3 regions of the Aeromicrobium sp. YIM 150415 genome follow, and region 1 is predicted to be linked to each of the others. Evidence: riboswitches for the same ligand, from Rfam matches in the RefSeq annotation. Region 1 holds a riboswitch; each other region holds the start of a gene.
The links. A riboswitch is a leader RNA that binds a small molecule or an ion and turns the genes downstream of it on or off. The one in region 1 is predicted to bind thiamine pyrophosphate.

Region 1 (9,530 bases):
TCGGCGATGACGTCGAGCACGCGCAGTGCTTGGGCAGTGACTTCGGGGCCGATGCCGTCGCCGGGCACGACAGCGAGCGAGAACGTGGTCATGGGCGTGATCCTACGGGAGCCGGTCTCATGATGTGAAACCGGTATCTCACCTGGTGATCAGTTATCGTCGGGGCGGTCATTGACCTCGGCGACGTCCTCGTCGCGCAGGTGAGCCGGTCCCCATTCGATCAATGGCTGGTTCATGATGACGTGTCCTTCGAAGAGAGTGGATGGGTGCTGGGAGTCAGCGGGATCCGGATCGATCCGGCGACTCGCCAGGCCACATGCTCGAAGGTGGTCGAGCTCTGACAGAGGAGGAGACCAGGTCATGGTCAGGACATCTGCTGCGGAGTCGCCGGGCCAACGCCGAAACTCCGCGGCAGGTGTGGCCCTAAGAGGTCCTGCCGCGGCAAGCGATGAGTACGAGCTGCTTCCGCATGTTCACACTCTAACTGTCACGTTCGGCTTTGTGAAGCATTTCGCGAGACACTGTGCCGCGTGTCTCACGAGCCGGTCCGCTCCGGCGGACAGATGCGGTGTCCGTGCCACACTGAGCGAGTGAGCGCACCCACCGATGTCCCCGATCTCGTCGCCCGGACCCTGGACCTGTCCCGGCGACGGGGGTTCATCACGTCCACGCGCCACGAGACCGGACGCCTCCTCGCCGCGCTCGCGGCCTCCCGCAGCGGAACCCTGGCGGAGCTGGGTACCGGATGCGGTGTGGGCTCGGCTTGGCTGCACAGCGGTGCGCCGAAGGAGGCTTCGATCGTCAGCGCCGAGCTCGATCCCGATCTCGCCGAGGACGTCCAGGAGATCTTCGGCGACGCCGAGAACGTCCGGGTCCTCGCCGGTGACTGGTCGGCGCTGGAGGAGTTCACGCCGTTCTCTCTGCTGTTCGTCGACGTCCGCGATGTCATGGCCGATATCGACGTCCTCGCCGACATGCTGGAGGCCGGCGGCATCGCCGTGCTCGATGACTTCGTGCCGTCCTCCTTCTGGCCTCCCATCGTCGATGGGCAGGTCGACTCCATCCGCGAGCAATGGCTTACCGACGAGCGTTTCGCCGCCGTCGAGATGCTCATCGACCCCGACGCGAGCCTCATCATCGCCACCCGCCGCTGAAGCGGTCAGCGCCAGGCACTCTCCCAGAACGCGAGCTCGTAGCGCGTCGCCCGGCTGTACGCGTCGTGCATGTCCGGGATCGTCGAGGGATCGAGCTCGGCCCACCGGTCGGCGATGGCCTCGCAGCGCCGTGTCGCCTCCGCGAAGCCGGGATCGCCGTACTGCTCGAGCCACGGCAGGTACGGATGGTCCGGATGTGCCGCGGCGGCGAGCGTCTCCCCCACGTGCGCGTAGACGCGGAAGCACGGGAGAACCGCCGCAAGCCCGACGCTCGCGGGTTGCCGCGTCACCGTCGAGATGAGGAAGCCGGTGTAGGCGTCGCAGGCCGCACTCGGCGGCGATGTGGCCAACGCAGTGCCCACCACCGTCTCGTGCAGCTCACGCTCGGCCACCGCCGCTCCGGCGGCGAACTCCGCCATCACCCCGACATCGGCAGTCATCGGGGCGCGCGCCGCGAGCGTCGCCAGCACCCGTCCGTATCGATCGAGATAGTGCGCGTCATCGCGCAGGTAGCGCTCGAAGGTCGCGGACGGCAGTGTGCCGTCGGCGAGACCGCGGACGAAGGGATGGTCCATGATCTGCGCGACCACGTCGGCGACCTCGTGCCACGCGCGTTCGCTGAAGCTCATCCCTCACCCCTCAGGTCGACCAGATGGTCCACGGGCCCGTGTCCGGCGCCGATCCGGCGATCGACCGAGGCGATGAGCGCACGCTGAAGATACGCGCGCGCGGTCACCACCGCGTCGGCCATCAGATCACCGAGCGCCAGCCGCGCCGCGACCGCCGCGGACAGGGTGCATCCGGTGCCGTGGGTGTTGGGGGTCTCGATCCGCGCGTTGATCAGGCGACCCGCGCCGTCCGCCGAGACGAGCACGTCGATCACCTCATCGCCGTCGAGATGCCCGCCCTTGACGAGGACGTTCCGCGCGCCGCGGGCCAACACGGCTCGGCCGGCGGCCTCGAAATCATCGGGCGAACGGACATCGAGACCGGCGAGCACCGCCGTCTCAGGCAGGTTCGGAGTCGCCAGGTCGGTGATCGGCAGCAGCGACTCGACGATCCCCGCGACCGCGGTCTCGGGGATCAGCCGATCCCCCGAGGTGGCGACCATGACGGGGTCGAGCACCAACGGGATCTCGGGGCGCTCCCGCAGCCGCGAAGCGATCGCCTCGATCACGTCGGCATCGCCGAGCATGCCGATCTTGACCGCCCGTACGTCCAGATCCTCCAGCACGGCGTCGAGCTGCTCACCGACGAACCGCGCGGGGACCGGGTGGATGCCGCGGACGCCGGTGGTGTTCTGCGCCGTCAGCGCCGTGAGGACGCTCGCGCCGTAGACCCCGAGAGCCGTCGCGGTCTTGAGGTCGGCCTGCACACCGGCCCCGCCGGACGGATCGGACCCGGCGATCGTCAACATGACCGGTTCGCTCATCGGACCCTCCCTCGGCTCACAGCGGCGCCGAGAGCTCGTACGGCCTGGTGCGGATCGGACGCCCGGGTGACGGCCGAGACCACCGCCACGGCGTCCGCGCCTGCCGCCATCGCCTCCGCCGCACGCTCGACGTCGATGCCCCCGATCGCGACCACGGGCACCGGCGACCGTCCCGCGATCGCCCGCACACCCTCGAGCCCGAGCGGTGCCTCGTGATCGGGTTTGGTCGGCGTCGCCCACACGGGACTGACGGCCAGGTAGTCGCACGCGCGGACCTGCTCGACGTCGTCGAGCTGCGCGATGTCGTTGACGGACCAACCGATGATCGCCTCGGCCCCAAGGGCCTCTCGTGCTCGCGCCGGCGGAATGTCCTCGACGCCGACGTGGATACCGTCGACCTTCGCGGCTGCATCGAGATCGTCGTTCACGATGACCGGCACGCCCGCCCTGGACCGGATCATCCCGGCGATCTCGACGAGCTGCGCGGTGGAGGCCGTCTTGTCACGGACCTGGATCAGGTCGAGTCCGCCTCGCGACGCGGCGACGGCGATGTCCGTGATCCCGTCGACCGGTTCGGTCACCAGATACACGCCATGAGTGAAGTTCATCGTCGGACGACCTTTCGCAGATCGTCGGGCTGCTGCAGATAGAGAGCGTCCAGCAGCGCCGGGCGGAGCGTGCCGGGGCCTGAGGCCGAACGGCCCGCGACCTCGCCCGCGTCGGCCAGTGCCGCCATCGCGGTGACGGCGCCCACCCAGGGATCGGGCGCACACGCGCAGGTCGCCGCGACCAAAGCCGACGCCGCACAGCCGAGGGCTGAGATCAGCGGCATCCGCGGATCGCCGCCCTCGACGAGCGCCGTGCGTTCACCGTCGGTGACGACATCGGTGGCGCCGCTGACCACGACGACCGATCCGAGCGCTCCAGCGAGCTTCTCCGCCTCGTGGCGGATGGCGATGGAGTCGTCGGTGCTGTCGACACCGCGACCGGCGCCTCGGGAGGTCGCGATGGCGAGGATCTCACTGGCGTTGGCACGAATGACGGTGGGGCGATGGGCGAGCAACGCGGTGACCGTCTCGCGACGGTAGGCGGTGGCGCCGACCGCGACCGGGTCGAGGATCCACGGTATGCCGCGATCGTGCGCCGTGCTCGCGGCAGCGTGCATCCCCTCGACCCAAGGCGGGCTCAGGGTGCCGATGTTCACGGTGACCGCCGAGGCGATCGTGGCCATCTCGGCGGCCTCGTTCACGTCGTGCACCATCGCCGGGGAGGCGTGTGCGGCGTTGAGCAGATTGGCAGCGACGTCCATCGAGACGTAGTTGGTGATGCACTGCACGAGCGGAGTGCGCTCGCGCACCGCACGGGCGGTGTCGACGACGGCGTCGACGGACAGATCGGACGTCATACGGCTCCCTAGCGCCGGTGTTAACCGGATCAGGTTCGGCGGGTGTGTTCTCAGCCCTCATGGGCACCCCGGCGTGGTCGTGTCGTGCCCGACCGTAGCAGCCTCCGCGGAACCATCGCGGCCAGGGTTGTCCACACGGCGATCCGACGGCAGGTGACAAACGGACCGTTCACCACTACTTTCGTGTCATCGACTTCGGGGGTGATGAGATGCGGCGGATGGTCCTGCCGGTGCTGGCTATGACGCTCATGGGGTGTTCGGGTGACCCCGACCCGCCCGAGGAGTCGGTCTCGCCGTCGCCGGAGATCACCGCGCCCGCGATGCCGGAGCTGGCCGGTGACGACTCCCCTGCCGGCGCCGAGGCCTTCGCCCGCCACTACATCGAGGTGCTGAACTATGCGTCGTCGACCGGAGATACTGACTTACTCCGGAGCTTGTCCTCAGCGGACTGTAGCGGGTGTCAAAAGTATGTGGACTTATACCGGTCTACCTATGACGATGGCGGGTACTTCCGCGAGAGCAAGTTCGTCATAGATGCAACAACAATCGACTACGAAGAAGGCTACTCGAAACAGTACGTGACGCTACAAACAACCTTAACAGAAGGCCAACATCGAACGTCCGCGGATTCCGCTCCACGCACCACCTCAGCCACCAAAGACACGATCTCGTTCGAGTTGAGTTACCACCAGGACTGGGTTGTTACTCAATTTGGTCTTGGAGAGACAAAATGATCGCGGTCGCGCTTACCTTGGTGACGATTCTTGGGTTAGCGCCGGGCACGAGTATCGGAGTGGACCCAAGCCCAGAAAAACCGGGGGTTGTAGTGTCGGGCGAGGAAGTAAGGCGCGAGCGAGGGTCCCCGCGCCCGGGGGTTGTTCCTGGGCCGGTGGCGGGGCCGGGTGGGGCGCCGGAGGCCCGGCCTCCGACCACGCGAGAACGCATACAAGACGAGATCCAGCGCCGCTGTCCCCCGAGCAGTCTCATCGGATTCCTGTGTTCCCCGCCTCCCCCGGACACCGCCGGCCCCGAGGACCCTCCACAGGGATCGACGCCGGAGCCTCCATCGCCGGAGGAGATCGAACGAGCCGTCCGCGAGATCGACCTGCCCCCGCTCAGCGTCGCCGTCGAACCACGGGACACCACCCTCGTCAACCTGCCGACCAATCTGTACACCACAGCCCCCGAGGTCGACCAGACCGTCGACATCCTCGGCGTCGCCGTGCGGATCCGTGCGACCCCGGTGTCGTTCACATGGCATCACGGAGACGGCACTCAGCAGACCACCTCACACCCGGGCACTCCCTATCCCGACCTCACGGTGACGCACCGCTACACCAGGACCGCCGCCTCGATCGATGTGCGCCTGGACGCCGGATACCAGGTCGACTACGCAGTGGACGACGGGTCGTGGACCCGCCTCGACGGTCTCATCGTCGCCTCGGGACCTCCCACGACCGTCACCGTGCGCGCCGCCGAACCCGTGCTCGTCCGGCCGTGAACGTGTGTCAGCGGGTCCTTTCCCGCCGGTACCCGTCGCGGAGCAGATCGCGCACGGTACCCACCACGGCCACCAGAAGCAGTCCACTTCCCAGAATCACCCAGAACATGCCCCGATCCTGGCAGCCAGTGGCCTTGTATTCGATAGCCAATTATCGCAGAGTGGCGTCATGAGCTCTCACCAGCTGAGCGCTACGAGCCTGGTGGCCGTGGTGGACCCGTCGGCCCATGGACGCGGAGGCCCCGCCTACCGGGCCTGGGCCTCCGCCATCTCCGCGGCCGTCATGGACGGTCGCATTCCCGACGGCACCCGGCTGCCCAGCGAACGCACGCTGGCCGACGCGGCGGGCATCAGCCGCACCACCGCGACGCGTGCCTACGGCGTCCTGCGCGACCGGGGACTCGCGAGCGCGCGACAGGGCTCCGGAACCGTCATCCGGCTCCCGCTCACCGAACAGAACGCGACGAGCCTGCTCGCCAGGTCCGCCGACCCCGACGACATCGCCCTCACCACAGCCGCGATGCCAGCACCGCCCGAGCTCGCGCATCTCGTGCACCGCGCCACCGAGGGACTCCCCAGCCTGATGGCGACCCACGGCTACCTCCCCGACGGACTGCCGCTCCTGCGCGAACGACTCGCGCAGCGTTACACCGAACACGGTCTGGCCACCGAACCCGAGCAGATCATCGTGACCACCGGCGCCCAGGGAGCGCTCGCGCTCCTGACTCGCACCCTCTGCCGGCCCGGGGGCCGCGCGCTGACAGAGGCCTGCAGTTATCCGCATGCCTTCGACGCCTTCGGCGGAGCCGGAGCACGCCTCGTCCCGCTGCCCATCGGTGACGACCCCTGGCCCCTCGCCGATATCGAACGCGCCGCACCTTCCGCACAGGTCGCCTATCTGATCCCCGACTTCCACAATCCGACCGGGGCGGTGATGGACGCCGAGCGGCGAGCCCGGGTCGGCGCGACGCTGCGCCGCCATGAGGTCGCCACGATCATCGACGAGACCACCCGGGACCTGCGACTCGACGGCGACTCCCTCCCCCATCTGGCCACCTGGTGCTCCGATACCTTCACCATCGGCTCGGCGTCGAAGTCGATATGGGGCGGGCTGCGCGTCGGGTGGATCCGCGCGCCCCGCTCGGCAGTCCCGGGCCTGGTCCAAGCCCGCCTGCACCAGGATCTGGGCGCATCGGCATTCGATCAGCTCATCGTCGCCGAGGCCGTCGCCGCGGGACTGCTGGACCGCTCACCCCACCTCGACACCGCGCGACGGACGCGCGATGCGACCTCCGCGATGATCGCCGATCGACTCCCCGACTGGAGGATCGATATTCCGGCGGGAGGGCTGACCTTATGGGCTCGGCTGCCCGGGCGCAGGGCAAGCGCCCTCGCCCTCGCTGCCGAGGAACATGGTCTCCTCCTGACGCCGGGGCCACGCTTCTTCGGCGCGCAGCCCCACGCGGGCGAGCAGTGGATCCGTATCCCCTACACACAGCCGCCGGAGACCATGGAGCGAGCGATCGAGCGTCTCGGCCGGGCGTGGAGCGACCTCGGCCCGCCGGACGCGCACGCGGTCCGCGATCCACGGACCATCGACATCATCACCTGAAACACATCGAGCGTGGTGCCCAGGCGCATCCGAGGATGCGGCCGGGCACCACGCTCAGTGGTGACAGCGAGGGTCAGCGCGCGGCAGTGCCCTCGGTGTAGTCGTCATCGACCTGCTGCCAGGCGAAGTGCGCCCGCAGCTCCTTGCCGGTCGCCTCGATCGAGTGGCCGGCCTCCTTCTCGCGCAGCTCGTTGAACTCCTTGGCTCCGTTGTCCTGGTCGTCGATGAAGCGCTTGGCGAACGAACCGTCCTGGATCTCGGACAGGACTTCCTTCATCCGGTCCTTGACCGAGGAGTCGATGATCCGCGGCCCGGAGACGTAGTCGCCGTACTCGGCGGTGTCCGAGACGCTCCAGCGCTGCTTGGCGATGCCGCCCTCATGGATGAGGTCGACGATGAGCTTGAGCTCGTGCAGCACCTCGAAGTAGGCGATCTCGGGCTGGTAGCCGGCCTCGGTCAGCGTCTCGAAGCCCGCCTGGATCAGGTGCGAGACGCCGCCGCAGAGCACCGTCTGCTCGCCGAACAGGTCGGTCTCGGTCTCCTCGGTGAACGTCGTCTTGATGACGCCGGCGCGGGTGCCGCCGATCGCCTTGGCGTAGGACAGCGCCAGTGGCCAGGCGTTGCCGGTGGCATCCTGCTCCACACCGAGGATGTCCGGGATGCCGCGACCGGCGACGAACTCACGGCGCACGGTGTGACCGGGGGCCTTGGGAGCCACGAGCACGACGTCGACGCCCGCGGGCGGCTGGATGAAGCCGTAACGGATGTTGAAGCCGTGACCGAACACGAGGGCATCGCCCTCGACCAGGTTCGGCTCGATCGACTCGGCGTAGAGCGTGCGCTGCACCTGGTCCGGCGCGAGGATCACGACGACATCGGCCTCCTCCGCCGCCTCGGCGGGAGTCAGGACGCGCAGTCCCTCGGCCTCGGCCTTGGCGCGGCTCTTGGAGCCCTCCGGCAGACCGACCCGCACGTCGACGCCCGAGTCGCGCAGGTTGAGCGCATGGGCGTGGCCCTGGCTGCCGTAGCCGATGACGGCCACCTGCTTGCCCTGGATGATGGACAGATCTGCATCGTCGTCATAGAACAACTCAGCCACGGGTGATTCTCCTTGCGTTGTGTGATGGACGTCAGTTTCTGGGGTCGACCGCTAGACGGCGCTCTGCGCGCCTGGCACTGCCCGAAGGGTGCGGTCGGTGATGGATCGTGAGCCGCGGCCGATCGCCACGCGACCGGACTGCGCGATCTCACGGATGCCGAAGGGCTCGAGGACGTTGAGCATCGCGGCGAGCTTACCGGCGTCGCCGGTGGCCTCGATCGTGACCGAGTCCTGGGCGACGTCGACGACCTTGGCGCGGAACAGCTGAACGGTCTCGAGCACCTGCCCGCGGGTCTGCTGATCGGTCTTGACCTTGATCAGCATGAGCTCACGCTCGACGGCGGCACTCGGTTCGAGCTCGACGATCTTGAGCACCTGCACGAGCTTGTTGAGCTGCTTGGTGACCTGCTCGAGCGGCAGCTTGTCGACATTGACGACGATCGTCATGCGGGAGATCTCCGGGATCTCCGTCGGTCCGACCGCGAGGCTCTCGATATTGAAGCCGCGCCGCATGAACAGGCTGGAGACGCGGGCGAGCACGCCGGGGCTGTTCTCGACCAGGACGCTCAGGGTATGCGTACTCATGCCGTCACCCCCTGGACCGAGATGTGCCGGGTATTCGTCAACCCGGGCACTCCCTGGTCGACGAATCTGGAGCACATCTCGGTTCTCCGCTCGCTCACAGGTCATCCTCTTCCCAGTCGGGCGCGAGATCACGCGCGATCTTGATGTCGTCATTGCTGGTGCCGGCGGCGACCATGGGCCACACCATCGCATCGCGCTCGACCACGAAGTCGATCACGACGGGCACGTCGTTGATGCTGAGCGCCTTGGCGATGACATCGTCGAGGTCGTCCTCGCTCTCGCAGCGCAGCCCGACACAACCGTACGCCTCCGCCAGCTTGACGAAGTCGGGGATCCGGCGTGCGCCGATCGACTCCGGACCGGTACTGAGGTCGGTATTGGAGTAGCGCCCCTCGTAGAACAGCGTCTGCCACTGGCGCACCATGCCCAGCGAGGAGTTATTGATGACGGCGATCTTGACCGGGATGCCCTCGAGCGCGCAGGTGGCGAGCTCCTGGTTGGTCATCTGGAAGCAGCCGTCGCCGTCGATCGCCCACACGACGCGATCCGGGGCGCCGGCTTTGGCGCCCATCGCGGCAGGCACGGCATAGCCCATGGTCCCGGCGCCGCCGGAGTTGAGCCACTGACGCGGGCGTTCGAAGTCGATGAACTGGGCGGACCACATCTGGTGCTGACCCACGCCAGCGACATAGGTGGCGTCCGGTCCCGAGAGGGCGCTGATGCGCTCGACGACCGTCTGCGG
Region 2 (9,530 bases), on a different contig from region 1:
GCTGGCTCGGCATCTGGCGGCGACGGTCCCCTCGTGCTGTTGTTCTCGGAGGATCTGGACGCCACGGTCGAGGCGGTCCGGAATGCAGGCGGGATGATCGCGGCGGGACCCTATGACTTTCCGGGCGGGCGCCGGTTCGAGTTCGTCGATCCGAGTGGGAATCGGCTGGGTGTATTCGCCGAGTCATAGGTCTGTTCGCTGAACGCCGCGTTCGTGGTGAGGCCATCTATGAGCCGCTTCACGATGCGGCCGCCTCGTCTGGTGGTGACGAAGGATGTGCCTCGGCGGTTGCTATGACTACCAGGGAGTCACATCTTCCGTACCCTGGCAGGCCAACGAAAAAGTCTGCCACCACCTCTTGATGTTCGAACGCTTGTTCGATATTATAGGTGTATGAGTTCGGGGGATCTGGCGCAGCGGCTGCGGGACACCGCGGCGTTGTTGGAGGCGTTCGCGCCTTCGACCGATGCGTTGCGGGCGTTGGAAGAGGCGAGCAATGCGATCGATGCCGCCCAGGCTCAACTGACTGCTGAGATGTCCGAGACCCTGGAGCACGAGGGTGAGGGTTACTCGACGGTGAAGGCGTGGTTGCGTGATCAGTTGCGGGTGAGTTCGCGTCGGGCGAGTGAGTTGGTCAGGTCTGGGGTGACGCTGAAGCAGATCCCCGAGGCCGCGGAACTGGCTTCTGCGGGTGGGGTGTCGTTGGAGCATGTGAAGCACCTGTCGTATGCGGTCACGCATGTCGGCCCGGGACACACCCGTGACCTGCTCCCTGAACTTCTCGATGTGGCGTCCGCCGCTGAGCCTGCCGCTCTACGTGAAGTGGTCCGTAGGCTGCGGGACGCGGTGTATCCCGATGAACTGGATCAGGCGTGGATCGATGGCATGGCCCGTGAGGATATCCAGGTGAACCCCGTCCCTGACGGTGTTCACATCAACGGGTTCCTCAATTCGACCACCGGCGCGAAACTCACCACGTTGTTGCAGTCGCTGTCGGCGCCCCAGGGCGCGGATGATCCGCGCACGAGCGCCCAGCGGCGAGTCGACGGGCTGGAACGACTCCTCGACTCGGTGTTGGAGGGTGGTCTTCCCGGGGACAAGGGGGTGCGTCCGCACCTGGCCCTGACGATCGACGCCAGCACCCTGATGAACGATGCCGGGTCTGGGGAGTTGGTGGGGTTCGGGACCATCGGTATCCGGCAGCTGCAGGAGATGATCTGCGAAGCCGACATCACCCCAGTCGCAGTCGGGGGTAAGGACGGAGTCCTGGACGTCGGGCGCAGTAGCCGGTTGGCGACGCCCAGGCAACGGACTGCGGTCCTCGCCCGACAAGGACACGAGTGCGCGTCCCCGGGATGTCGGGCGCCCGTGGTGCATATCCATCACATCATCTGGTGGTCCCGCGGTGGACCCACCGACCTGGCCAACCTGATCGGTCTCTGTCCCAGATGCCATCGGGCGGTTCATGCCGGAACACTCGTCATCGACCCCACGACCCACGAGTTCACCGACCGCCAAGGCCGCCTCCTACCCGGCGCCGACCCACGCCACCACAAGCGACGCCTCCCCACACACCCACCAGCTACCCGTCTTCCACGAGCCGGCTGAACCGTCGGCCTCACCCACGGGGTTCGTCAGGTGACGCCTTCGCCCTCCCGAAGTCCCAGGTGGTGCCCCTATGGGTCGGTGACGGCGCCGCCGTGGCCGTCGAGCACCTCACGTGCGATGTCCAGATGCCCGGCGTGCCGGGCATACTCCTGGACCAGATGCAGCAGTATCCATTGCAACTGTGGTGCCGACGCGTGGTCCGGGAACCGGCCGCCGACGCCAGCGGTCTCGGTGAGATCGTGCTCCTCGACGATGGCCCGCGTACGACGTCCGGCGTCGAGAAGCGCCCTCTCGAGCTCGTCGTACCGGGTTTCGAGAGTCACCCATCCGCCCGAAGGCGCCATGTCGCGCCAGGGATCGTCGACGGGCTCGGCCAGGAATCCCCAGACCAGCCATCGCCGCTCCGCATGGACCAGGTGATTGACCAGTCCTGCAGGCGTCCACCCAGAAGGCACGTTCGTGCTGACGAGTTGATCGGGTCCGAGTCCGTCGAGTTTGTCCGTGATGACGGCTCGGTAGTAATCGAGATAGTCGAGCAACAGGCCACGCAGATCATCGGTGGAGCCGGGTTCGGGGAACGGGGCGGTCGACATGCTGCCTCATCCTAAGGGTGCTCGCCCGACTGATCGCTGATTCGCCCTGTGGATACCCGGCATCCGGGCGACACGGAATGTCGGGCCTCTCTGGGACGGTGCCGACATGGACAGAGAACTCATCGAGAACGAAGCCGAGCAGATCCTGCTGGAGAGCTCGCACGCACTACTGACGCCGAAGCCGGGGGAGTGTCTGGTGTGCTACGTCGATCGGCAGTTTGCCGAGTTCGGTTGCGACAACACCCACCGCTTCGCGATGGCGTATCGCGATCACGCCGCGCCGCGCGCCACGGCATTACTGCAGCGGCTCTCCGTGCTGGGCGCGTGCTGCTGCGATTGCGAGATGTTCATGAACGCCTTCCACCCCGCGTCGAGGCTGTGGACCGGCGGATACTGGCAGCCGGGATCGGACGGCTACGACACATGGGTCGACGCGGAGCCTCCTGCACGGATGCCGCCGTGCGCGGGTGTTCGCCGAGGATCGGTCCAGCCATGCGCCAACTGGGATGCCGCGAGATAGCTGGTCGTGGACGGCCGGGGCCCACGTAAGGTGTCGCCATGACGCCGATGACGATTCGTTACCACCGTGGCCTCGCGATCGCCGAGCTGGTGATCGGAGCCTTCCTCGCCCTGACCTCGATCCTGACCGGCCAGGGCCTCGGCACCGCCGCGGGTGGCATCCTCGTCGCGCTCGGGGTGCTGATGCTGGTCAACCCGATGGCCAAGGTCGAGCCGAACGAGATCCAGATCCGCAACCCGCTCGGGATGACCCTCAAGCGCTATGCCGTTGCATCACCGACCGACCTGCGTGTCGACGGAAAGACGCTCCGCCAGGCCTCCGATGGCAAGAAGATCATGAGTCTCGGCTTCGGGGCGGACGGAAGCGATGTCGCCGCGCTCCGCTCGCAGGTGACGGGTCAGATCGGCTGAGGGCGATGGTCCTCGATGCGCGATCCGTTCTCGTCGCCGACGGCGCCGGCTGCCTCGCCGCCGCAGCCGTCACCGCGGCCAGCGATTCGGTCGCGGAGCTCGTTCTCCCGGCATCGTCATGGAGAGCGCCCGCGGGGGCCGCTCTGGGGGCCACCGGCGTGATGCTGCTGGCCTCCGCGCGTACCCGGCCGACAGCACGAGACCTGCGACGGGCGGCGCTCGTGAACGTCGGCTGGGTCGGCACCTGCGCGTTGATGCTCAGACATCGCCCTTCGCGCTGGGGAACCGCGCTGCTGGCGACGACGGCACTCTTCGACGGCGCCGCAGCCGTTCTGCAATGGCGATCGGTTCCGGGAGCGAGACCATGAGCGTGCCTCGAATCCCGCCTCTCCTGCTCACCGGCGTCGCGGCCGTCGCTCAAAGCGTGTGCGCCAGACGTTCGGCCCCCACGCCGCTGTCTCTCACCGGTGCCGCGGCGCTGGCCGTGGGATCCGTATGGATGCTGGGAGGATCGGCGGCCAGGTTCCGCCGTGAAGGCACCACCGTGAACCCGGTGGATGTCGATCGAGTGACCGCATTGGTCGAGACCGGCCCCTACCGGAGGTCGCGCAACCCCATGTACGTGGGAATGGCAGGGCTTCTGCTCGCACACGCGGTGGGGCGACGATCGTGGACCGCCGGAGTCCCTCTCGCCCTGTACATAGCCGTCGTCGATCGGTGCCAGATCCCCGTCGAGGAGAAGGCGCTCCGTGCCGCGTTCGGCACCGACTACGACCACTACGCCCGACGAGTGCCGCGCTGGCTGGACCGGCGCTCGGTGCGCGGCCAGGGCCGGTGAGACACCTCAGCCCAGGCGCGCTCGCAGGCCGCGTGCCGCGACAGCGGGATCAGCGGCCTGTGTGATCGCGCGGACCACAACGATCCGTTCGGCGCCGGCGGTGAGCACCGCATCGAGCCGCTCGCCCGCGGCGATGCCGCCGATCGCGAACCACGGTTTCGTCGCCATCGCGGCCGCGTAGCGGAGCACATCGAGGCCGACCGCGGCTCGGCCGGGTTTGGTGGGGGTCTCCCACACCGGGCCGACGCAGAAGTAGTCCACCTCCGGATCGGCCTCGGCCGCGTCGATCTGTTCCACCGCATGGGTCGACCGCCCGATCACCACATCGGGGCCCAGCAGTCCACGTGCCTGAGCCGGGGTGAGATCGCGCTGCCCGATGTGGAAGATATCGGCCCCCACGAGCGCGGCCACGTCCGCGCGGTCGTTGACCGCGAACATCGTTTCATGACGCCGGGCCACTGCGGCCACTGCAGTGAGAGCCGCGATCTCGTCCGCGGCCTCGATCGTCTTGTCTCTCACCTGGATGATGTCGACCCCGCCGTCGAAGGCGGCGCCCGCGAACTCCGCGATATCCCCACCTGTCCGCGCATCCGTGCACACATAGAGACGCGCATCGGCCAGCCGTCGACGTCGTTCGGCGCCCCCGAGCGAGGCGGGCGAGGCAGCGGCGAACGAAGGAGCATCGGTCATGTCCTCTAGGCTAGTGGTGTTCGCGGGAGCCCCGGAGGGGGCTGAGAGGGCCACGTGCCGACCGCCAGACCTGATGCGGATCATGCCGCCGGAGGAAGGGACACCATGGCGGACGTCATCGTCGCCGGGGCCGGGATCATCGGCCTCACCACCGCCTGGCGACTCGTCGAGCGCGGCTGGAACGTCACGGTCTGCGACCCCGCTCCCGCCTCCGGTGCTACACGTGCCGCCGCCGGGATGCTCGCGCCGGCCTCGGAGGTCGTGTGGGGTCAGCCGTCGCTCTATCCGCTCATGGTCGAGTCCGCGCGCCGCTATGCCGACCTCGTCGAGCGTCTCGTGCCGGGCCGGCCCGAGGAGGTCGGCTACCTGCCGACCGAGACCCTGGTCGTGGCAGCCGATCACGCCGACCGCGCCGCCCTCGACGAGCTCACCGCGCTCCAGGCCTCGCTCGGTCTGCGTGCGGTTCGCGTGTCCTCCCTTGCGGCCCGGCGGCTCGAAGGCGCCCTGGCGCCCGGCATCGCCGGAGGAGTCAGTCTCCCGGACGATCACCAGATCGATCCGCGCGCGATGTGCGTGGCACTGATCGAGGCGCTGGGCGATCGTGTCATCCGCTCCGAGGTCGCCGGATTGCTCCGTGAGGACGGCGCGACGAGGGGTGTGCGGCTCGTCGACGGCACCGAGCATCGTGGCGACCAGGTGGTGCTCTGCACCGGTCTCGGTTCTCTGCCCGAGCTTCCGCGCCTGCCGCTGCGGCCGGTCTATGGCGACATCCTCCGCCTCGAGCCGTCCCGCGGCGCCCGTCCACTGCTGACCCGAACCGTCCGCGGCCTCGTCCGCGGTCGATCGGTCTATCTCGTGCCGCGGCGCGACGGGAGTCTCGTGCTCGGCGCCACGACCCGCGAGGATGACGACCCGCGTCCGAGCGCGGAGGGCGTGCACCGCCTCCTCGACGACGCGTGGCGCCTCGTACCGGGCGTGCTCGACACCCGTCTCGTCGAGACCATGACACGGGCACGCCCGGGCACTCCCGACGATGTTCCGCTCGTCGGCCGACTCGACCCGGGCCTGGTCGTGTCGACCGGCTACTTCCGTCATGGGATCCTGCTCGCTCCGCTCGGCAGCGAGGTGACCGCCGATCTCGTCGATCGGCTGCCGGTGGAGCCCGGGATGCTCGCCGCGCTGGACCCGTACCGCTTCCACCGTTCCGACCCGACCACAGGAGGAGCACCATGACCGCCGGCACGATCTCCATCGTCCTCGACGGGCAAGAGACAGACGTATCCACCGGCAGCACGTTGCGCGAGATCATCGCCCGGCATATCGAGCGTGAGCTGGACGCCGCCGGCGCGCCGGTCGACGGTGGGCGTCTCGGCGTCGCCGTCGCTGTCGATGGCATGGTCGTCCCGCGCGGCGACTGGCACGACCATGTACTCGCGGACGGAGTCGCAGTCGACGTCGTCACGGCCACTCAGGGAGGCTGACATGGTCGACGCGTTGGACATCGCGGGAGTGCGGCTCGACAGCCGTCTCATCATGGGCACCGGGGGCGCGACCTCGCTCGCCACGCTCGAGGAGGCGCTCGTCGCCTCCGGCACCCAGGTGACCACCGTGGCGATCCGTCGTTACGCCGCCGCCGGCAATTCGGTCTTCGCCATGCTCGAACGTCTCGGCGTCCACGCGCTGCCCAACACCGCCGGCTGCTTCACCGCGCGCGATGCCGTGTTGACCGCGCAGCTGGCGAGAGAGGCGTTGGAGACCGATTGGATCAAGCTCGAGGTCGTGGCCGACGAGGACACGCTGCTGCCTGATCCGGTGGAGCTGCTCACCGCCGCGGACGAGCTCGTGGCCGATGGCTTCTCGGTGTTCGCCTACACCAACGACGACCCGATCCTCGCGCGGCGCCTCGAGGATGTCGGCGTCGCGGCAGTCATGCCGGCAGGGGCTCCCATCGGCACCGGCTTGGGAATCCTCAATCCGCACAACATCTCGATGATCGCCGAGGCCGCACGCGTGCCGGTGGTCCTCGATGCCGGCGTGGGGACCGCATCGGATGCCGCGCTCGCGATGGAGCTGGGATGCGATGCCGTGCTGCTGGCCAGCGCGGTGACCCGCGCACACGATGCTCCGCTCATGGCCCGCTCGATGCGCGCCGCGGTCCAGGCGGGACGAGATGCCTATCGCGCGGGGCGCATTCCCCGGCGCTCGCTGGCGCAGGCGTCCTCACCGGACGAGGGCAGGATCGGGGTCTCGTGACGGGGGACTGGCCCGTGACGGCCGAGGCGCTGATGCGGTCGAGGTTCGAGGCATTCCGGCGCGGCGATGCGGACTGGCTGCTCGCCAGCTGGCACTCCTCGACCCGGCCGGCCGAGATCGATCTCTCGGACAATCCGCGATGGCGAGGCCTGCAGATCGTCGAGGCAGTCGAAGGGGGACCGGACGATGCCACGGGCACCGTCGAATTCCGCGCCACGTACCTCGTCGGGCGAGAGCTGGGGATCCTGCACGAGCGGTCGCGCTTCGCCAAGGAGGAGGGGCGCTGGCGGTACCTCGACGGCGAGGTGCGGTCGTCCTAGGAGAGACGTGCGACGTCGTCGCGCAGCCTGTCCGGCCATCGGAGCACCTCGCCGGGTGTGGACACGACCTCCACGGTCGCGCGTGGCAGCAGCTCGACCAAGATCCGGGCGGTCGAGACGGGGTGCGAGGGATCGTCTACCCAGGCGAGGACCGTCGTGGGGATGTCGAGACTGGCGATGTCATCGTGGCGAGGAAGATCGCTCAGGGCGGCGCCACGCAGGACCGCGGGGAGCAGTCGTTCAGGGACATCGGGGCTGGTGTCGGGCGCGTCGGCTGTCGCCGGAGGACGGGGCCGGTCGCGTCCGGCGGCGATGAAGCCGTCGACTCCCCGGCTCTCGACGAGGATGGCAGCCTCCCGGTACTCCTCGGCTTTCGCCGGACGCGTCTCCCACGCGGTGGGTGGCACGAGCAGTGTCAGTCCGCTGAACCGGTCCGGCGCGCGCACGGCGGCGTGCAGCAGGGTCGCGGCGCCCATCGAGGGACCGACGCCGTGTACCTGCTCGCCGGGGAACCAGTGGTCCACCAGCCTCAGGAGGTCATCGGCCAGCGACGACCAGCGGTAGTCGTCGGCCACCTCGCGTCCCGATGAATCGCCGTGGCCGCGGGCGTCGTAGCGGAGAAGCCGAGTGCCGGTCAGGCCGCGACCGAGATCGAGATCGAGTACTCGATCGCGTGAACGGCTCGAGGTGAGACCGTGGAGCTGCACGACAGGAGGGCCTCCCTCGTCGCTGAGCTCCACGGCGAGATCCGCTCCCGGCACAGGGAATCTCGGCACGGTCGCTCCTCACATCACTCGGTGATCGGGGCTAGGGTACCGCCATGCGACTCACGAATGTCGCGCATCTACGGCTCCCGTTCGGACGCTTGCTGGGCTACGACGTGAGGGTCTCCGCGCCAGGACGGGAACTGCCGGTCTCCTTCGACCAGCGCCGCCATGTCGGCGCGGGGGATCGGCCGGGCTCGTGGATGGCGCTGTCGTTCCGCCTGCCGGCCCCGGTGCCCCGCGCCGTGCTCGCGGAGGCGTGGCTGGCGGTGATCGCGCGACACGGCACCTTGCGGTCGGTCTTCGTTCCCGGGGACGACGGCGTGCCGCGTTCCTTCGAGGTCGAGATCGGTGCCGGAGACTGGGTGGAGCACCCCATCGGGCCCGGGCAGGCGGTCAATGATGCGCTGCGGGAGGCTCTCGACCTGACGTGCACGCCCTACGCTCGACCGTCGCACCGCTTGTGCGTCGTGGAGACCGCGGTCGGTCCGACGGTGACCATCGCCGCCGATCACGCGCATGTGGACATGTGGTCGATGCTGGTGATCCTGCGCGACCTCATGGCGGCCCTCGCGGCCTCTGGTGCTCCGCGGTCGTCGCCGGTTCCCGCCTTCGCCGACCACACGCGTGCCCTGCGGCACCGCGATCGTGCTCCCGAGGACATCGGCCGCCGGTGGGCCGAGATCCTCGCCGCCGGCGGCGATGTCATGCCGCGGTTCCCTCTGCCGCTCGGCGACCCGGGTCCGCAGCCGGAGCGTGTGGAGGTGCGCGACGTGCTCGGGGTGGATGACAGCGCGGCCTACTCGGCGCGTGCCCGCGAGCACGGAGTCTCCACCCTCGCCCTGATGATCTCCGCGATGACGAAGGTGACGCGTGAGCTGGCTGGTGTGCCGCTGCGAGCGGTCTTCCCGGTCCACAGTCGCTACGACGCCGCCTGGCACGATGCGGTCGGCTGGTTCATCACCAATGCCGTCATCGAGTCCCGGGATGCGGATCCTCGCAGCGCCGCCGCGGCGGTCAAGGAGGCGGTGCGCCTCGGCTCCTGGCCGTTGGAGGAGGTGCTGCGTGCCTGGGATGGGATGCCCGAGGCGCCTGGGATGTTCGCGATCTCCTGGCTCGACCTGCGGCGGCTGCCGGTTCGGGTGGACACGCACCGTCTGGAGGCACAGTATGTGAGCGCGGCGATCCGGACCGACGGTGTGATGCTGTGGTTCGTGCTCGACGAGACCGGTCTCCACCTGCGCTGCCGCTACCCCGACACCTCGGAGGCGAGGCGGAATGTCGGAACCTGGCTCGATACGCTCGTGGCCCGGGTTCAGGCCGATGCCCACGTGTCGGTGATCGACGAACGAGATGCCGGCCGAGAAGAGGAGCATCGATGACGCAACCGCCCTACCCGCCGCCGTCCGGACCCCCGGAGCCGCCCTACCGGGCCGAGCCTCCCACGGGGGCACTGCCGTGGGGGCTGGGACTGTTCGTCTTCTTCCCGATTCCCTTCGTCGGCTCGGTGATCGCCGGTATCGCGATGGTCATC
Region 3 (9,530 bases), on a different contig from region 1:
CCGGTCGGACCACCAGCCCGCGACGATCCGTCCCGCAGCCGAAAGGGCATGGGTCGCTCCCACGAGGATCGAGGCGGCCGCTACCGACCAGTCGTGCACGTCGACCAGCCACAGCAGGAGGAAGGTCCACACCGCGTACTGGGGGATCACCAGGAGTGCCGAGGCGAGGTGGATCCGCAGGAGCACGGCATCCTGCCGGTACGGGTTGGCGGCCCGTGCCTCGGCCCCGGGCGTCGGGCGCGGGGGTCGCGGCGGATCCACGATGAGCAGTGCGGCGAGCGTGGCGAGGAGCGACACCGCCGCCACCACGATGCAGGCGGCGCGCAGGCCGGCACCCGCGACGGTGTTGGGGATGATGAGCGCGGCAGAGCCGACGCCGAGAGGGAGAGCGGTCTGCCGGATGCCCATCGCCAGGCCTCGTCGATGGGCCGGGAACCAGCCGACGACGAGCCGGCCGCTGGCGGCATTGGTGCTCGCGACCCCGACGCCGCAGAGGAAGAACCAGAGGGAGAGGGTGCCCAGCGACGATGTCGTCGTCGTGCCGACGGCACCCAGCGTCACGAGGCTCAGACCGGCCAGCATGGCGCGGCGCTCGCCATAGCGATCCACGACGAGACCCCAGGCGACGAGCGTCAGCATCGTGCCCACGGCGGGGGCCGAGGCGAGCGCACCGGCGCTCACCAGGCTGACGCCCTGAGAGAGGTGGAGATAGGGAATGAGGAACGGTGGCGTGCTGATGACGAGCGTGCCTGCCCACTGTCCGGCCATCCCGACCATGAGCATCAGCCAGGGGTTGACGGGGCGACGGGTCACCCCCTCATCGTCGCAGGCGCTTCAGAGACAGCCGCTCGGACCTGCGGAGGACGCGGTAGGTCATCAACCTTTCGGCCTCGGTACAGGTGCGGCATCAACGTCATCGGGCGCCGATGGGGTTGATGACCTACCGCCGCTGGGCGGGTGACGTCGTCGACGAGGGGCGGTACGCCAGCGTCACGCGGGCACGCCGAGGTGGGCGAGCGCCTGCTTCAACAGGTGCCCGCGGCCGCCCTCGAGCTGATCGAGCACGGCAGGGCTCGCGGCGTCCTCGGGCGTCAGCCAGGACAGCTCGAGCGCGTCCTGCCGCGGGGCGCATTCACCCGTGACGGGGACGACATAGGCCAGGGCGACCGCGTGCTGACGGGGGTCGTACATCGGGGTCACGCCGGGAACGGGCAGGTACTCGGCGACCGTGAAGGGCGTGATGGTGGCTGGGAGGCGCGGGAAGGCGGTGGGCCCGAGGTCCTTCTCCAGATTGCGCATGAGGGCGCCGCGGACGGACTCACCGTGGAGCACGCGCCCCGAGACCAGGGTGTGGACGATATCGCCGGTCTGCGGCGAACCCCGCAACAGGAGTCCGATGTGCTCGACCTGCCCGAGCGCGTCCACGCGCACGGGCACGGCCTCGACGTACAGGATCGGGACGCGCGACCGCGTCTCGTCGAGCTGGAACTCCGACAGCCAGCCGGGATTCGGGTCAGGGGTACGCACCGAAGACATGTCCCCATTGTGGTGGACGGGTCCACCGATGGAGCGGTGACGCGGCGGTGATCCGGACCTCAGGAGCTCGTGGTGGCGATGATCGTGGGGGTGAAGACGGCGACGGCGAGGGCCGTCTGCGTCTCCGCGATCGCATCCTTGACGCCTGCGCTAGCCCAGTCCCCGGCGCTGACGGCTTTGGCGGCGGCCTTCGCGGGTTTGCGCTCCTCGCGGCTGGTCACCAGCTTGAGCTGGTCGCTCGCCTGGAGCAGGCCGATGAGCGGACCGGAGGTGGCGTCGACGGGCAACCCCTGGAGGAGGGTGCCTCGCACGCGGGCGATGAGGTCCTCGCGGCGGGCGATGTCGACCACGTCATAGCGTCGCAGCCCGAAGCCGAGAATGCTCTCCTTCCGGTCGCGGACCTGTCCGGCGCCGACGAGGCGGCGATAGGCGTTCTGGACGCCGTTCTTTCCGAGCCGGCTCACGGCGTCGCTCGCTTTGCGGGTCTTGCCGTCGCGCATGCGAGCGAGCGCATCCTCCACTTCCGGCTCGGGATAGGGGGAGCCATCGAGCACGTGGACGCGCACCTTCTTGGCCGTTCCCTCGACAGCCAGTCGCCGTGCCGCGACCAGCTCGAGGAGGTGGGCCCCGCCGATGATCGTGTCGTTGTCGACACTGCTCAGCGTCAGCTTGTGGGTGGTCGGATCGGTGGCCACCAGCACGAGATCGGTCGCGATGCTCATGGTCCGAGCCTAGGACGAACCCGCGTGGCACGCTGAGGGTCGTTATCCTGGCGCGATGGCCACCGAACCCGATCCGAAGCTCGTCGAACTCGCGCACCAGCTGTTCGATGAGGCGCGTGCCGGTGATGCCGAGCGGTTGGCCGCCTATGTCGACGCCGGTGCCCCGGTCGATCTGACCGATGCGAGCGGCAACACGCTGCTGATGCTCGCGGCCTACCACGGCCATCCGGCTGCGGTGGCGGCGCTCGCCGAACGCGGGGCCGATGTGAACCGGCTCAACGACCGTGGACAGAGCCCGCTTGCCGGGGCGATCTTCAAAGGCGAGGACGACGTGGTGCGGGTGCTGCGAGAGCATGGCGCCGACCTCGACGCCGGGACCCCCTCCGCGCGGGCTACGGCCGAGATGTTCGGCCGCCCCGACCTGTTGGAGTGACACAGCGCCCCTGAGTCACGCGACAGGCTTCGACGCGAGGAGCCGAGGCACGCGGGATGTCTCGGCGATGTGATCTCCGAGCGGTCTGCCCATTCGCAGCGCGATGTCGAGTAGCCGAGCGTGGTCCTGAGCCAGGTCGCGTCCGTGGATCGGCTCGTGATGGGCGATTCGATTGCGCAGTCGTCGCATCTCATTCAGTTCCGCGTGCAGTCTCCGGCGACGGACCGGTCCGTCGAAGGCATGGCGGAGAGCGGGTTGCCACAGGCGACGGTTGTACTCATCGGCGAGAAGGGACCACCAGAAGCCGAAGGGCAACTCTGCCACGACCTTCCCGTGAGACGCGGTGGTCCCGCCCGCTCGGCTCCGGGCGATGGCGACCACCGCACGGGACCGTTTCGTGAGACGTGACCGATCGCTCGTCAGCCAGTCGTCCCCCACCCGCTCCGTTGCCGCCCGGTCGAGCGCGTTGCGGAGTCCGACCTCGAGGTAGTGGAGCGATTCGAAGAAGGCTGAGCTGATGGAGGTGTTCCAGTCGTAGAGGATCAGGGCCTTCGGCCAGTCGCCGGCTGAGACGGCGAGGTACGGATGCATCCGAGCAGGTGAGAGCAGGGCGTGGATCGTCCATGGATCGCGGATCACGGTGATCTCCTCTGCTGGTCCTGTCTGCTCGGGAGCGTAGACTTCGACTCAGACAGAGAGCCCCGGGACGAACGGCGTAGCGGCGTCAGCCAGCGAACCCCCCCGGGGCCTCGTCGTTCTCGCGGACGGATGGTGCCCCCGCCTCGCTGAGCTTCCGGTGTACGGTGGGTGGCACAACGACAGGGGAGCGCCAAGCAGAGGGCGCTGAGAGTGCGGAGAAGCCGCAGACCCTTGAACCTGCTCCGGTTAGCACCGGCGAAGGGAGTCACGATGAGTTCTGCAACCCGTTCATCGATCGATCTGCGGTACCGCACCATCGATCTCGTCACCATCGCCACCTTGGGCGTCGCCTTCGGTGTCGTCTTCTGGGCCTGGGGCAAGCTCTACGAGCCGATCAGCAATGTCGCGCTGTTCGCCTTCCCGCCCTCCTCGGCATTCCTCGGCGGCGTGTGGCTGCTCGCGGGCGTGGTCGGCGGCCTGATCATCCGTAAGCCCGGGGCCGCCTTCGCCACCGAGTTCATCGCGGCCGCCGTGTCCGCGATCATCGTCGGCGGCACGCAGTGGGGGTTCAGCGTCTTCGCCTCCGGTCTCTTCCAGGGGCTCGGCGCCGAGCTGGTCTTCCTGCTGTTCTTCTACCGGCGGTTCGGCATCGGGGTCGCCGCCCTCGCCGGCGCGATGGCCGCGGCCTTCGAAGCGGTCTACGAGTGGTTCTCGTACTACGCCGACTGGGATTTCGGCTACAAGCTCGCGCACCTGGGCTTCTTCGTCGCGTCCGGCGTCCTGGTGGCCGGCGTGGGCGGCTGGGCGTTGACGCGAGCGTTCGCCAAGGCGGGTGTGCTCGACTCCTTCGCCGCGGGACGCGAGAACACCGTCGAGGTCTAGGTGAGCCGCGGAGCCGCGCGCTTCCGCGGATTCTCCTGGCGCCCGGTCGGGCGCAAGCGGGCGACGATCGCCGGAGTGGAGCTGAGCATCCGCGCGGGGGAGCGTGTGCTCGTGGTCGGGCCGAGCGGCAGCGGCAAGTCGACCCTCCTGCACGCGCTCGCCGGTGCCCTCGGCACGACGATCTCCGGAGAGGCGACGGGCGAGGTCGAGGTCGACGGACGGCTCGGGCTCGTCCTGCAGAATCCGGCGGATGCGATCGTGGCCGAGCGGATCGGCCGCGATGTCGCGTTCGGGCCGGAGAACCTGGGGCTGCCTCGCGACGAGATCTGGCGTCGGGTCGATGCCGCGCTCGCGGCGGTGGGGCTGGGATACGACCGGGATCGGTTCGCCTCGGCGTTGTCCGGGGGTGAGCAGCAGCGGCTCGTGCTCGCCGGGGTGCTCGCCACCGAGCCGGACCTCGTCCTGCTCGACGAACCGACGTCGATGCTCGATGCCGCTACGGCGAGTCAGGTACGCGATGCGGTCGTCGGTGCCCTCGGCGGCCGGACTCTGCTCGTGGTGGAGCATCGTTTCGAGCCGTGGCTGGATCACGTGGACCGCGTGGTCGCTCTCGCGCCCGGTGGGACGATCGCGTTCGACGGCACGGTGGAGGGGTTCCTCGCCTCAGGTGGTCAGCCGGGGCTCTGGATGCCCGGGGCACCGCCGCCCCATCCCTTCGACGTCCCGCTCGATCTGGTGAAACCGGTCGCCGATCCCGATCCTGTGGTGGCCCGTGATCTGACGGTCGAGTTGGTGACCAGGACGATCCGCGGATCGCGACGTTCGACCGCGTTGAGCGGTTTCGACGCGCGAGTCGATCCGGGCCGGGTCCTCGCGGTGACCGGCCCGAGCGGCTCTGGCAAGTCGACCGCGCTGGTGGCGATGACGGGACTGGTGCGTCCACGGTCGGGAACGATCGCGCCGGATCTCAGCCGTCTCCGCTCACCTGATCTGGCCCGGCGGATGGGCTGGGTGCCGCAGAATCCGGAACTCGGGTTCTTGACGACCTCGGTGCGTGAGGAGATCTCGAGGACGGCGACGGCGCTGGGAGCATCGGTCGACGTCGACGCGCTGCTCGAGCTGGTGGGATTGGCGCGTCTCGGGCCCTCGCATCCCTATCGGTTGTCCGGTGGTGAGCAGCGACGCCTGGCGATGATCAGCGCGCTCGCACACCGGCCCGGGCTGGTGGCGCTCGACGAGCCGACGGTCGGCCAGGACCGCGACACCTGGGCGATGGTGACCGGCTGGTACACGGCCGCCGCCCGCGCCGGCGCCGCGGTCGCGCTCGCCACCCACGATCCAGATGCTCCCCGCGACATGGAGGTGGTCCTGTGATCGCCCTCGCCGATGCCCGCCCCGAGACGCAGGATGTGACTCCGTGGTCCCTATCGCGACCGTCGAGTCACATCCTCCGTCGGCTCGCTGCGGACGATTGGATTCCGTGGTTGCTATCGCTGCCACGGAGTCACATCTTCGGTCCGCTGACGCGGGGGTGGGGGTCATGAGGGCGTGGGTGACGCGGGTGAACCCGCTGGTGCTGCTGGCGGTGGGCGCCTGCTCGCTGATCGGCTCGTTCGCGATCCGCTCGCTGCCGATCGCGCTGACCGCGGTCGGGGCCTACGCGGTGGCGGCGCTCCTGTTGTTGCCGACGTGGCGATATCCGCTGCTCTGTCTAGCGTTCTCGGGTTTCGCGGCGGTGACGATCGTCTACTCGACCTGGCGCCTCGGAGGCCAGGACACCGAGACCGCCGTGGTCGCGGGCCTGCGCATCCTCGTGCTCGCCTGGCCCGGCTCGGTGGTGGTCGGCTTCCTCGATCCGGGACGTCTCGGCGACTACGCCGCTCAGACCCTGCGGCTGCCCGCCCGACCAGTGGCGGCGTTCTCGGCGGCACTCCAGCGCTTCGCCGGATTCGCGCAGACCTGGACCGATCTCGAGCGCACCCGCCGCGCTCGCGGCGTCGCCCCAGGACGGAATCCGGTCGCGATGACGAGATACAGCGGCTCGATGGGCTTCGCGCTGTTGGCGCAGGCGCTGCGGGGCGCATCGTCATCATCGATCGCGATGGACGCCCGCGGCTTCGCCTCGGCGAGAACCCGCACCTGGGCTGAGCCCGCCACCTGGACCAGGCTCGACCTCGCCGGCCTCACCCTCGCAGCAGTCCTCGGCGCCCTCCCGATCGTGCTTTACGCGTTGGGTTCGTAGACACCCCGGCATCGGGTAGACGCCGAGAACGCACCCGCCGGATGAGACCTGTTCGGCGGACGACGATGGTGGGAGACTAGGAACATGAGTGCGGCCGCCCCTCTCGACCTCGCGGCGATCAGGCGCGCCTGTGAGCGCCACGGGGTGCGACGACTTCGACTGTTCGGGTCGGCACTCTCGGATCGTTTCGACCCAGCGCGCAGCGACATCGACTTCCTGGTGGATTTCTTCCCCGGCCGGGGCGATGCGTTCGGCGACTACTTCGGACTACGGGAGGAGTTGGTCGATATCACCGGCCGTGAGGTTGATCTGGTGGTTGCTCGCTCCGTACGGAATCCGTACTTCAAGGCCTCCGTCTTGGAGACCGCGAAGGACGTCTATGCGGCGTGAGTCGCCGGCCCACGTCTGGGATGCCGTCGAGTCCGCCACTGCGGTCCGTACGTTCGTCGCGGGTAGGACGGAGTCTGAGTTCCTGAGTGATCTGTTGCTGCGTTCCGCCGTGGAACGGCAGCTCGAGATCCTAGGCGAGGCGTTGAATCGGCTCCGTCAGATCGATCCGGAGACGGCGACGCGGATACCCGACCTCCGACGGATCATCGGGATGCGCAACGTGATCGCCCACGAGTACGGGACCGTCGACTATGAGATCGTGTGGTCCGCGGTCACCACGCGTGTTCCCGAGCTGATCGGATTCCTGCAGTCTCTGTTGGAGGAAGCGCCAACCACACTGGAATGATCGCGGACGTGACGTCCTAGCTGTACCTAGCCGCGCTTGCGGGAGGCGCGGGCGCGGTCGCCAGCGTTGAGGATGACCTTGCGGATGCGCACATTGTGTGGCGTGATCTCGACGCACTCGTCCTCGCGGCAGAACTCCAGGCTCTGCTCCAGCGACAGCTTCTTCGGCGGGATGAGCTTCTCGAAGTTGTCCGAGGTCGCCGAGCGGATATTGGTCTGCTTCTTCTCCTTGGTGATGTTGACGTCCATGTCGTCATCACGGGAGTTCTCGCCCACGATCATGCCCTCGTAGACCTCGGTGCCCGGCTCCACGAACAGCGTGCCGCGCTCCTGCAGCGAGGTCATCGCGTACGACGAGGCCGCGCCCGCGCGGTCAGCCACCAGCGAGCCGGACGGACGCGTGGAGATCTCGCCGAACCACGGCTCATAGCCCTCGAACACATGGTTCGCGATGCCGGTGCCGCGGGTATCGGTCAGGAACTCGGTGCGGAAGCCGATCAGGCCGCGCGAGGGCACCAGGAACTCCATGCGCACCCAGCCGGTGCCGTGGTTGACCATCTGTTCCATCCGGCCCTTGCGCACTGCGAGCAGCTGCGTGACGGTGCCGAGATAGTCCTCGGGGATGTCGATGGTGAGCCGCTCGACCGGTTCGTGCAGCTTGCCGTTGATCTCACGCGTGACCACCTGCGGCTTGCCGACGGTCAGCTCGAAGCCCTCGCGGCGCATCTGCTCGACGAGGATCGCGAGCGCCAGCTCACCGCGACCCTGCACCTCCCACGCGTCCGGACGGTCGGTGGGCAGCACGCGGATCGAGACATTGCCGATGAGCTCGGCGTCGAGGCGGTCCTTGACGAGTCGCGCGGTGACCTTGGTGCCCTTCTCGCGTCCGGACAGCGGCGACGTGTTGGTGCCGATCGTCATCGAGATCGCCGGCTCGTCGACCGAGATGAGCGGCAGCGCCACCGGGTTCTCCGGATCGGCCAGCGTCTCACCGATCATGATCTCGGGGATGCCCGCGATCGCGACGATATCGCCGGGGCCGGCCTTCTCACCGGGCTTGCGCTCCAGCGCCTCGGTCACCAGCAGCTCGGTGATCTTGACGCGGCTGACGCTGCCGTCGCGCTTCATCCACGCGACCTGCTGGCCCTTGTTCAGCTCGCCGTTCTTGACGCGCACGAGCGCGAGGCGGCCGAGGAAGGGCGAGGAGTCGAGGTTGGTGACGTGGGCCTGGAGCGGCGCACCCTCGTCGTACTCAGGTGCCGGGACGTAGTCCATGATCGTCTGGAACAGCGGGATCAGGTTGTCGTTCTCGGGCAGTCCGCCGTCGGCCGGCTGCTCGGTCGAGGCGCGACCGGCCTTCGCCGAGGCGTAGACGACCGGGAAGTCGAGGGCGTCGTCGGCCGCGTCCTCGGGCAGCAGGTCCATGAACAGCTCGTAGGCCTCGTCGACGACCTCGCTGATGCGCGCGTCGGGGCGGTCGACCTTGTTGACCACGAGGATGACCGGCATCTTCGCGGTCAATGCCTTGCGCAGCACGAAACGGGTCTGGGGGAGCGGTCCCTCCGACGCGTCCACGAGCAGCACGACGGCGTCGACCATCGACAGGCCGCGCTCCACCTCGCCGCCGAAGTCGGCGTGGCCGGGGGTGTCGATGATGTTGATCGTGACGCCGCCTTCGGCGCCGGGGCCCTCGTAGCGCACGGCGGTGTTCTTCGCGAGGATCGTGATGCCCTTCTCGCGTTCGAGGTCGCCGGAGTCCATGACCCGCTCGGTCACTTCCTGGTGTTCGGCGTATGCGCCCTGCTGCTGGAGCATCGCGTCGACGAGGGTGGTCTTGCCATGGTCGACGTGGGCGACGATGGCGACATTGCGGAGGTCAGAGCGTGTGGGCACTCAGAAATCTTATGTCGGGCTGTCGAATCCCCCGACATTGGACCGTCACAGAGGCCCCGCCGTGGAGCGATGATGATGCGTCGCGGCTGCTATGACGACCCGAACGCATCGAGTTTCGAGCAGGTCCGCACCGATGACGATGCACGGTGGCTGCCAGGGCCGCCCCAACGCATCATCATTGGCCCTACCGGGATGCTCACGCAGTGGCAAAGATCACGCTACCGAGACAGTTGCGTGAGCGTTACTATTTTGGAGTGACTGAACTGGATGCCCGCGCTGCGGCGTTCTCGGACCTCGAGGCCTTCCTGAGCCGGGTATTCATCAATGCCGAGTCGGACGCCTATGAGGTCTTCCTCGCGATGGACCTGTCCTTCTCGCAGGCTCGGACCCTGTTCACCTTGGCCCAGACCGACGATCCCCTCCCGATCGGTGAGATCGCGCAGCTGGT

Region 2: linked by a shared signal. The riboswitch ahead of thiO (glycine oxidase ThiO) and the one ahead of thiM (hydroxyethylthiazole kinase) in region 1 are both predicted to bind thiamine pyrophosphate.
Region 3: linked by a shared signal. The riboswitch ahead of JL108_RS03010 (ECF transporter S component) and the one ahead of thiM (hydroxyethylthiazole kinase) in region 1 are both predicted to bind thiamine pyrophosphate.

What each region holds. Positions count from the first base shown of each region.
Region 1 is NZ_JAERWM010000007.1:27,263-36,792, forward strand. Features, by position in the region: gene JL108_RS05120 (3-isopropylmalate dehydrogenase) at 1-92, opposite strand, end outside; gene JL108_RS05125 (O-methyltransferase) at 591-1,154, shown strand; gene JL108_RS05130 (TenA family protein) at 1,160-1,783, opposite strand; gene thiD (bifunctional hydroxymethylpyrimidine kinase/phosphomethylpyrimidine kinase) at 1,780-2,586, opposite strand; gene thiE (thiamine phosphate synthase) at 2,583-3,194, opposite strand; gene thiM (hydroxyethylthiazole kinase) at 3,191-3,991, opposite strand; TPP riboswitch at 3,979-4,072, opposite strand; gene JL108_RS05150 (DUF6318 family protein) at 4,210-4,725, shown strand; gene JL108_RS05155 (hypothetical protein) at 4,881-5,492, shown strand; gene JL108_RS05160 (PLP-dependent aminotransferase family protein) at 5,662-7,104, shown strand; gene ilvC (ketol-acid reductoisomerase) at 7,178-8,203, opposite strand; gene ilvN (acetolactate synthase small subunit) at 8,255-8,788, opposite strand; gene JL108_RS05175 (acetolactate synthase large subunit) at 8,883-9,530, opposite strand, start outside.
Region 2 is NZ_JAERWM010000037.1:30,358-39,887, reverse strand. Features, by position in the region: gene JL108_RS19565 (VOC family protein) at 1-189, shown strand, start outside; gene JL108_RS19560 (HNH endonuclease signature motif containing protein) at 394-1,608, shown strand; gene JL108_RS19555 (DinB family protein) at 1,677-2,201, opposite strand; gene JL108_RS19550 (DUF2695 domain-containing protein) at 2,308-2,721, shown strand; gene JL108_RS19545 (hypothetical protein) at 2,760-3,131, shown strand; gene JL108_RS19540 (hypothetical protein) at 3,137-3,499, shown strand; gene JL108_RS19535 (isoprenylcysteine carboxylmethyltransferase family protein) at 3,496-3,969, shown strand; gene thiE (thiamine phosphate synthase) at 3,976-4,659, opposite strand; TPP riboswitch at 4,672-4,774, shown strand; gene thiO (glycine oxidase ThiO) at 4,765-5,892, shown strand; gene thiS (sulfur carrier protein ThiS) at 5,889-6,140, shown strand; gene JL108_RS19515 (thiazole synthase) at 6,142-6,912, shown strand; gene JL108_RS19510 (YchJ family metal-binding protein) at 6,909-7,232, shown strand; gene JL108_RS19505 (alpha/beta fold hydrolase) at 7,229-8,008, opposite strand; gene JL108_RS19500 (peptide synthetase) at 8,053-9,378, shown strand; gene JL108_RS19495 (DUF4870 domain-containing protein) at 9,375-9,530, shown strand, end outside.
Region 3 is NZ_JAERWM010000004.1:266,780-276,309, reverse strand. Features, by position in the region: gene JL108_RS03035 (MFS transporter) at 1-813, opposite strand, end outside; gene JL108_RS03030 (NUDIX hydrolase family protein) at 991-1,536, opposite strand; gene JL108_RS03025 (GPP34 family phosphoprotein) at 1,596-2,258, opposite strand; gene JL108_RS03020 (ankyrin repeat domain-containing protein) at 2,314-2,691, shown strand; gene JL108_RS03015 (hypothetical protein) at 2,707-3,330, opposite strand; TPP riboswitch at 3,502-3,611, shown strand; gene JL108_RS03010 (ECF transporter S component) at 3,601-4,212, shown strand; gene JL108_RS03005 (ABC transporter ATP-binding protein) at 4,213-5,586, shown strand; gene JL108_RS03000 (energy-coupling factor transporter transmembrane protein EcfT) at 5,753-6,454, shown strand; gene JL108_RS02995 (nucleotidyltransferase family protein) at 6,539-6,844, shown strand; gene JL108_RS02990 (DUF86 domain-containing protein) at 6,834-7,190, shown strand; gene typA (translational GTPase TypA) at 7,217-9,082, opposite strand; gene JL108_RS02980 (MarR family winged helix-turn-helix transcriptional regulator) at 9,337-9,530, shown strand, end outside.